One region of the Terrabacter sp. RAF57 genome, then DNA from elsewhere that is predicted to be linked to it. Evidence: riboswitches for the same ligand, from Rfam matches in the RefSeq annotation. Region 1 holds a riboswitch; each other region holds the start of a gene.
The links. Region 1 has a riboswitch for S-adenosylmethionine ahead of AB4Y83_RS06630 (putative leader peptide). Riboswitches for the same ligand answer to the same signal wherever they lie in the genome.

Region 1 (2,192 bases):
TCGTCGAGGTCGGCACCGAGGTCACCGTCGAGGTGCTCGACGTCGACATGGACCGTGAGCGTGTCTCCCTGTCGCTGAAGGCGACGCAGGAGGACCCGTGGCAGCACTTCGCTCGCACGCACGCCATCGGCCAGGTCGTCCCCGGCAAGGTCACCAAGCTCGTCCCCTTCGGTGCGTTCGTGCGCGTCGAGGACGGCATCGAGGGCCTCGTCCACATCTCCGAGCTGGCCGAGCGCCACGTGGAGCTGCCGGAGCAGGTCGTCAACGTCGGCGACGAGATCTTCGTCAAGGTCATCGACATCGACCTCGAGCGTCGCCGCATCTCGCTGTCGCTCAAGCAGGCCAACGACCAGGCCGTCGCGGCGTCGGAGTTCGACCCGACCCTCTACGGCATGGCCGCCGAGTACGACGAGCAGGGCAACTACAAGTACCCCGAGGGCTTCGACCCGGAGACGAACGAGTGGCTCGAGGGCTTCGACGCCCAGCGCGAGAAGTGGGAGCGTCAGTACGCCGACGCCCACGCTCGCTGGGAGTCCCACAAGGCCCAGGTCGACGCCGCGACGAAGGCCGACGCCGAGGCTGCGGCCAACGCCGGCTCCGCGACGTCGTACTCGTCCGCGACCGGTGACGTCGCCGAGGCCGGCGACGCCGACCGCGGCGAGCGCGCCCCGCGCAACGCCCCGGCCCCGGTCGAGGGCACGCTGGCTTCGGACGAGGCGCTCGCTGCGCTTCGCGAGAAGCTGACGGGCAACTGACGCCAGTCACTGCTCGGAGCGACACGCTCTGAAAGAGCCCCGGACCCCTGTGGTCCGGGGCTCTTTCGCGTCCTGCGTCTCAGGATGCAAGAAGGCTCAGGACTCATTTCCGACTGAATCACTAGGAATTCCGAGTTGCGTAGGAGCGTCGTTGCCCGCGGATTGCCTTGCGGCACAGACAAACCGGCGTTGCTGCGCGTGGTGGAAGAGCCTGTCGCACTGAGGAGAAAGCACGCATTTCGACGATTGACGGGCTGCCCAGCGCCTTCGTAGTGTCGTCGACAGGTCAAGAGTTCCAGCGTCAAGCCCCGGCTCGCTGGACAGCAACCCTCCACCGCGGCGGGGTGCTCCGGGTGAGGACCAGGCCGTCGCCAGCAGGCGACGGCAAGCGCGGACTCGAAGTGGTCGGGTCCAGGACCGAGGAGCCGACATGGCGCGCACGACGAGCACCCACCTCGTGCTCCGCCGCCACGTCGACCTGCTCCGCGTGTCCAGCGCGCTCTGTCGTCCCTGACGACGTCCTGGCCGCCGAGACCTCGGCCGGCCGGTCGGCGCCCGGCCCAGCGGTGACCCCGTGGGGCTCGGACGCCAGCACGCACCCCCGCGGCCGCCGCCGCGCCCTGCCACCCGTCCGGTGACGGGTGCCCGAGCCATCCCTCCAGGAGCCTCACGTGCCATCCCTCTCCACGGTCCGGCGCTCAGCGCCGCCGACCACCACGTCGTCATCGTCGTCCTCGCCGCCTTCGCCGGCCGAGCCCACGGCGGGAGCGTCGACGTCCGCCCTCTCGGCCGCCCCGGCGCCGGCAACCCACTCGGTCCCGCCGTCCGGAGGCGGGCCGGTCCTCACCGTCGTCCCGCGGCGCAACCCGTGGACATGGGTCGGCGTCGCCGGCGTCGGACTGCTCGTGGCGATGTTCGTCAACGGCCTCGTCACCAACCCCGGCTGGGACTGGGCGACCTTCGGTCGCTACTTCGCCACCGAAACCGTCATTCGGGCTCTCGGCACGACGATCCAGCTCACCGTCCTCGGGACCGTGGCCGGCTTCGCCCTGGGGCTCGTCCTCGCGGCCATGCGACTGTCGTCCAACGCGTTCCTGCGGACCGTCGCGTGGGCCTACATCTGGGCGTTCCGGTCGATCCCGCTCATCGTCCAGCTGCTCTTCTGGTTCAACATCGCCTACCTCTACCAGACGATCAGCGTCGGGCTGCCGTTCGGGCCGTCCTTCGGCAGCGTCGAGACCAACGACCTCTTCGGGGCCCTGGGCGCCGCGGTGCTCGGGCTCGCCCTGCACCAGGCGGCCTACGCGGCCGAGATCATCCGCGGCGGCATCCTCTCCGTCGACGAGGGGCAACGCGAGGCGGCCTCGGCGCTCGGCATCCCGCGGCGCCGCCAGTTCGCGAGGATCGTCCTGCCGCAGGCGATGCGCTCGATCCTGC
Region 2 (2,192 bases), on a different contig from region 1:
ACGGACCGGAAGCCCGACCGGGGTCGGCGCCGTCGACCGGCGGGACGGGGGCGCCGACCCGGCGCGGCGCTCKGGGTCCTCGACGGCGGCGACCCGACGGCCCGCCAGTTCCTCGTCCACGACTCCCTCGTGGCCTGGGGAGGGGTGCTGCACGGCGAGATCGAGGGGTACGGCGTCGAGCACTGGCTCCCGTCCCTCGTCGGTCCGCTGCGTGACCCGCGCTTCCATGACGCCCTGCTGGCCTGGCTCTGCCCCGGGATGGCCTCGGCCGACTTCCTGTCCGACGACCTCGCAGCCCTCCTCGGGGTGCTGCTCGGTCCTGACCTCCGGCTCGCCCCGGCCGCGGGCGATCACGAGACGGCCGCCGTCCCGACACCCGACGGCGCCGAGCCCGGTCGCTCCCCGGGATCGCGCGCGGACCCGGGCGACCCCGACACTTCGGAGGGGTCGGGGACGGCCGTGCAGGAGCGCCTCGAGGAGGGCGACTCCGATGCGCTCCGAGCGCTGTTGCAGCTGCTGGCTGCGGGGCCGCCGTCGTCGGACCGGCACGACGACGACACCGACGACGAGGACACCGACGAAGACGACCACGAAGACGACCACGAGGACGACCACGAGGACGACTACGAGGACGATGGCGAGCTGCCGCGCGACGTCTTCGAGGCACGACGGGTGCTGGACGAGCTGGACGCCGTGGGGACCCTGGCGGCGCTCGAGGCGTCGGTTGACCGGGACGCACCGCGCTCGCGCGACCTTCGGGCCGGCCTCGCCGCAGCGCCCGACGCGCCTCCCGAGTCGTGGCTCGGAGACGGCAACGACCCGAGCGGCTGGGAGGAGTGGGACGAGGCTGCGACGCCACGACTCGTCCTGTCCCGCCTCGAGCAGGTCTGCCGACTGACGCCGGCGGATCATGCGGTTCCCGTCCTGTCGCTCTTCGCCTCGATGGCGTGGTGGTGCGGCGACGGTGCGCGGGCCGGGGTCGCGGTCGACCGTGCGCTCGAGCTGGAGCCCGATGACGGGCTGGGGCGGCTGTTGCGACACGCCCTCGACGTCGGACTCCGGCCCCGGGAGTGCGCCTGAGCGTCTCCGGCGGCGGCGCCGTCCGTCCATGTCGTGGAACGGCGCGCGGCCTCTCCGTGAGGCCTCGCGTATGGTTGGAGCAGGTCATGAGTACCAGCGACAAGCCCCGGCTCGCTGGTCGGCAACCCTCCTTCGCGGTGGGGTGCCCCGGGTGAAGACCTGGCCGCCCCGTCCCCGGGTGCGTGCAAGCGCGAGGACCGAGGAGTACCCCGATGACCGTCACCCACCGGACGCAGAGCACCCGCCGCCGCGCGCGGCCCGGGACCGCTGGCACCGGCCAGACCGGCGACTCGGCGACGAGGGACCGTGCGGCGACGAGCCACGTCGACCCGACGGCACCGGAGCCCCGCCGGCCCGACGGCGCCTGGCGTGACGGCGACCCGGTCGGCCGGCGGCAGTTCGCCCACGTCGGTGACATCGAGCTCGAGCGCGGGGGAGTGCTGCCCGACGTTCGCATCGCCTACGAGACGTGGGGCCGGCTCAACGAGGCCGGCGACAACGTCATCCTCGTCGAGCACGCACTGACCGGCGACAGCCACGTCATCGGTGAGGCCGGCGACGGACACGCCTCGCCCGGCTGGTGGAACGCCCTCATCGGGCCCGACGGACCCGTTGACCCCGAGCGGTGGTTCGTCATCGCGTCCAACGTCCTCGGCGGGTGCCAGGGCAGCACCGGCCCCGCGAGCCCTGCGCCCGACGGTCGTCCCTGGGGCAGCCGTTTCCCCTACGTCACGGTCCGCGACCAGGTCGCCGTCGAGCGACGCCTCCTCGACGGGCTCGGCATCCGCCGCCTGGCGGCCGTCGTCGGCGGCTCGATGGGCGGGATGCGTGCGGTGGAGTGGGCCGCGACGCACCCCGACGACGTCGACCGCTGCATCGTGCTCGCGTCGACGGCGTACGCGACCGCCGACCAGATCGCCTGGTGCCAGCCGCAGCTGTTGGCGATCCGCAACGACCCCGACTTCGCGGGCGGCGACTACTACGAGGGCCACACGCGTCCCGACACCGGCCTGGGCCTGGCCCGCCGCATCGCCCACATCACGTACCGCACCGAGACCGAGCTCGGCACCCGCTTCGGGCGCGAGCCCCAGCTCGGCGAGGACCCGTTGCGC
Region 3 (2,192 bases), on a different contig from region 1:
GACCTCGACGCCCGCGACGTCGTCGAGTCCGGCGCGGAGCCGCTCGAGGAGGCGGGTCTCGTGCTCCTCGATGGCCTCGCGGTGCCGGCGGATCGTCGAGCAGGCCGCGGCGAGGGCGATGGCGCCGATGACGTTGGGGCTGCCGCCCTCGTGGCGCGCCGGCCCGGTCGCCCACGTGGTGCCGTCCTCGGTCACCGAGCGCGTCGCGCCGCCACCGAGCAGGTAGGGGTTGCCGGCGTCGAGCCAGTCGGAGCGCCCGGCGAGGACGCCCGCGCCGTAGGGGGCGTACGTCTTGTGCCCCGAGAACGCGACGTAGTCGGCGTCCCACGCGGCGAGGTCGATGGTGCGGTGCGCCGAGAGCTGGGCCGCATCGACGGCGATCCGGGCGCCGTGCTCGTGCGCCAGGGTGGCGAAGCGCTCGACCGGCCAGACCTCTCCCGTCACGTTCGAGGCGGCCGCGACGACGACGAGGCGGTGGCGCGACGGGTGGTCGGTCAGCGCCTCCTCGAGCAGGGCGTGCGCGTCCTCGACGGTCTGCGGGACGGGGAGGCGCACGGTGCGGAAGCGGCCCCAGGGCAGCAGGGTCGAGTGGTGCTCGGTGCCGAAGACGAAGACCGTCGTGCGGCTCGGCAGCGCCTTGCTCAGCAGGGCCCACGAGTCGGTCGTCGTCCGGGTGAAGATGACGGAGTCGCCCTCACGCGCGCCGACGAAGGCGGCGACCTCGGCGCGGGCCTGCTCGTACCACGCGCTCGTCAGCCGCGAGGCGAACCCGGCGCCGCGGTGCACGGACGAGTAGGTCTCGAGCGCGCGGTCGACCGCGGCCTGGACCGTCTCGAGCGCCGGCGTCGAGGCCGCGTGGTCGAGGTTGGCGTATGCCGTGTCGCCGTGGAGCGTGGGCACGCGCAGTCCCGCGCCGACGACGGTGGGCAGCGTGCGCGCCTCGGGCACGACGTGCAGGGCGCGGGTGCGCACGACGGGTGCGGGGGAGCCGCCACAGAGGGAGGCCGCTGGGTGCGTCGAGGGAAGGACCGACATGGGAGTGCTCCTGGGTCATGGGACCCACCCGGTGCAGGTCCGCGCTTGCCGACCTCGATCACACGTTCAGACCGAGGATGGCCTGGTCGTCACCCGGAGCACCCCACCGCGGAGGAGGGTTGCTGGCCAGCGAGCCGGGGCTTGTCACTGGCACTCATGACCTGCGCACGACGATAAAGGGGTCGGTCGCCGGCTGTCCACCGCCCGGTCCCCGGGTGTCGCGATCTGAGACGCCGACCCCGCCGGGGCCCTCGCGGGACGACGGCGGGCGCGGCCACGGCATACGGCGGCCGCGTCCGACTGGTCAGCCCTGTTGCGCGTGTGACGCGTGAGTTCAGCGGTGCGTTGACGTACGGTGCGAGCATGGCGTCACGTCCGTCCACCAACCAGCGCTCGAGCTCCGCCGCGGCCACCCGTGCCAAGGGGTCCGCGGGCAGCGCCTCGTCACGCCCTCCCGCAGCCCGGGGCGGCCGGCCCGCGCAGCGCAAGCCAGCGGCCCGCAAGCCCGCCGCCAAGACCGCGTCCAAGGCGCGGGGCGGAGGCCTCCCCTTCCCGCTCGGCGCGATGCGCAACACGTGGATGGGCGTCTCGCACATGGCCGGGGGAGCGGTGCGCCGCGTCGGCCACAGCGCCGCCGACCTCGAGCCGGAGCACCGCCGCGACGGTATCGGCTTCGCGCTCATCGCGCTCGCCGTCGTCGTCGCCGCCCGTGAGTGGTGGGGCGTCTCCGGCACCTTCGGCCAGGTGGTGCACGCCGTCTTCGCCGGCACCTTCGGCCGCGTCGCCTACGCCGTCCCGCTCGTGCTGCTCGCCCTCGGCCTGCGCATGCTGCGCGCCCCCCAGGACGACGCCGCGACCAACCGCGTCGTCGTCGGCACCATCGCCCTGACCTTCGCCGCGTGCGGTCTGTCGCACCTTGCCGACGGCATCCCCAACCCGCCCGACGGCGCCGACGGCATGCGTGCCGCCGGCGGCATCCTCGGCTTCCTCGCCTCGAGCCCGCTCGCGGCGGCCGTCTCGACCTACGGGGCGCTCGTCCTGCTCGTCCTGCTCGGTCTCTTCGGCCTGCTCGTCATCACGGCGACGCCGGTCAACATGATCCCGACCCGCCTGCGCCAGCTGCGCGCCCTGGTCATCGACCGCGACCACGTCGACGA
Region 4 (2,192 bases), on a different contig from region 1:
CCCGGTCGACGAAGCGCCCGGTCGTGACGTCGCGGATCTCGGCGTCGTCCTCCCAGCTGTCCCAGAGCCGCCGGACGACCTCGACGTGGTCGGCAGCCTCGTCGAAGCGATCGCGCACGGCAGCGCGGCCCTCGGGGGTGGACGCGAAGTCCCGTCGGATCGCGGGGAGGGTGCGACGACCGACGTTGCCGGTCTCGCCGGGTGTGCCACCCACCTGCACCCGCCAGCCGGCACGACCGTGGCTCACGTGGTCGAGGGTGGCGACGGCCTTGGAGACGTGGAACGGCTCGGTGTGGCTCGTCGTGACGGTCGGGACGAGGCCGACGTGTCGCGTCAGGGGGGCGACCGTGGCTGCGACGAGGAGCGCGTCGAGCCGCCCGCGCACCTGGTCGGTGCGCGTGTCGACGTCGTCGGAGAAGGGGTCCACCGACTGGAGATCGAGACTGTCCTCGATCGTCACGAAGTCGAGCAGGCCCCGCTCCGCCGTGGAGGTGAGGTCGGCCCAGTAGCGGGCGGTGAGGAGGTCGTCCGGCCGCGCGCCCTTCTCGCGCCACGCTGCCGGGTGCCATCCCGCACCGTCGAGGGCGACGGCGAGGTGGATCTGCGCGGCGTTCGGAGTGAGGCCAGTCACCAGTCGACTCCCTTCTGCTGCAGCTCGATGGGACTGAGGCTCCTGCCGGTGAGCGCGTACGTCGTCATCTCGGTGAGGCGCGGGGAGTACACGTGCAGGCTCACCGCCGGGTCCGGGCCCTCGTTGCTCACGTGGTGCACGTAGCGACGTCCGAACGTGCGCTGCTGGCCGGCCCGTAGACGGCCGACGTCCTCACCGACCTGCGGGGTCCGGTCGGGACCGTCCAGATCGGCGACGCGCTCGCTCAGCTGTCCTTGCAGGACGACGAACGAGCCGGCGCACTGCCCGTGGTCGTGCCACTCCGTCCCCTGGCCGGGGAGCCAGGTGAGCAGCCAGGCCTCGTGGTCGGGCTCGGCGGCGATCCGGGCGTAGTAGCGGCTGATCGGGTCGAAGTCGACGAGGCCGGCCCAGAGGGCACGGTCGCCCGCGAGGCGCCGAGCCGTCTCCGCGAGGTTGACGGCGATCCGTGGTGCGAACGTCGATGGCGTCCCGGTGCCGGGCGCAGAGAGCGTGGTGAGGGTGGTGGTCCGGTCGGGGCGGGTGCGCAGAGGCATGGCAAGGCTCCTGAAGGTGTGAGGGTGGGTCGAGACGGACTACGGGGACGCCGCACGCCACAGCCGGGCCCAGTCGGGCCGCCGACGCTGCGCATGCGGTCGTCTGGTCGTCAGTCCCGACAGAGGGCGCTGCTCACCCGGGAGAGGTCGACGTGCCGGCGGCGGTGAGCCCACAGGGCGTGGCCGCGGGATCGGCGTTCGGTGGTGTGCGTCATGGGAACCCTTGTGTCCGTGGGGCCCTCGTCGAGCCCGCGCTTGCGTCGAGCGGGAGGACGACGCCTGGTCCTCACCCGGGGCACCCCGCCGCGGAGGAGGGTTGCCGCCCAGCAAGCCGGGGCTTGTCGCTGGGACTCATGACCTGCAGAGACGATAACATACTGATTTGGTAGGGATAGCTGGGCGACCACTCCCTGAGATGCCGCCGAGGCCGCGGACCGTCGGGTCCGTGGCCTCGGCGGGGCAAGGGCGGCGTCTAGAGCGGCGATCCTCGCCGGGTTCCTCGTCGTGACGCTGCTGCCCGCTGGTGACGTCAAGGACACCGCGTCAGCACTCGTCGACCCGGTGCTCGTCATCGTCCTGTCACTCATGGTGCTCCCGGCCCCGGTCGGCTTCGTCCGGACCATGCTGCGCGAGCTGCTCGAGATGAGGCCTCCCCCGAGATCGAGCAACCGGCCCGTGAGGCCGTCACCGAGCTGTGCGCCGGGATGGGCCTCGTGGAACCGGTCGTGCGGATGACGAGGACCGGGGGCGTCTCTACGTGGAGGTCGACACGTCGTCTCACCCGGCGAGTGGGACGTCGCCGACATCGACCGGCTGCGGACGGCCCTCACCGAGCGGCTGCACCGCCTGACCGTGGCCACCTGGATCAACGTCGAGCTCTCCTGCGACCCTGCCTGGCAGCAGGGCTGACGGGGTCACCAGATCGGTGCCGATCACCCACGGAGGGGGAATCGGCACGCCCGGCTCCCCCGGCACGATCGGGAGACGACCAGCCCGCCCACGAGGAA

Region 2: linked by a shared signal. The riboswitch ahead of metX (homoserine O-acetyltransferase MetX) and the one ahead of AB4Y83_RS06630 (putative leader peptide) in region 1 are both predicted to bind S-adenosylmethionine.
Region 3: linked by a shared signal. The riboswitch ahead of AB4Y83_RS15760 (aminotransferase class V-fold PLP-dependent enzyme) and the one ahead of AB4Y83_RS06630 (putative leader peptide) in region 1 are both predicted to bind S-adenosylmethionine.
Region 4: linked by a shared signal. The riboswitch ahead of AB4Y83_RS21300 (cysteine dioxygenase) and the one ahead of AB4Y83_RS06630 (putative leader peptide) in region 1 are both predicted to bind S-adenosylmethionine.

Annotation. Positions count from the first base shown of each region.
Region 1 covers NZ_JBFRDT010000003.1:347,898-350,089, reverse strand. The annotation lists gene rpsA (30S ribosomal protein S1) at 1-755, shown strand, start outside; SAM riboswitch class IV at 1,040-1,152, shown strand; gene AB4Y83_RS06630 (putative leader peptide) at 1,186-1,269, shown strand; gene AB4Y83_RS06625 (amino acid ABC transporter permease) at 1,427-2,192, shown strand, end outside.
Region 2 covers NZ_JBFRDT010000004.1:10,823-13,014, reverse strand. The annotation lists gene AB4Y83_RS07255 (DUF4192 family protein) at 1-1,080, shown strand, start outside; SAM riboswitch class IV at 1,163-1,277, shown strand; gene metX (homoserine O-acetyltransferase MetX) at 1,293-2,192, shown strand, end outside.
Region 3 covers NZ_JBFRDT010000013.1:149,726-151,917, reverse strand. The annotation lists gene AB4Y83_RS15760 (aminotransferase class V-fold PLP-dependent enzyme) at 1-1,035, opposite strand, end outside; SAM riboswitch class IV at 1,072-1,197, opposite strand; gene AB4Y83_RS15755 (DNA translocase FtsK 4TM domain-containing protein) at 1,399-2,192, shown strand, end outside.
Region 4 covers NZ_JBFRDT010000030.1:4,824-7,015, reverse strand. The annotation lists gene AB4Y83_RS21305 (LLM class flavin-dependent oxidoreductase) at 1-631, opposite strand, end outside; gene AB4Y83_RS21300 (cysteine dioxygenase) at 628-1,185, opposite strand; SAM riboswitch class IV at 1,432-1,544, opposite strand; gene AB4Y83_RS21295 (hypothetical protein) at 1,690-1,920, shown strand.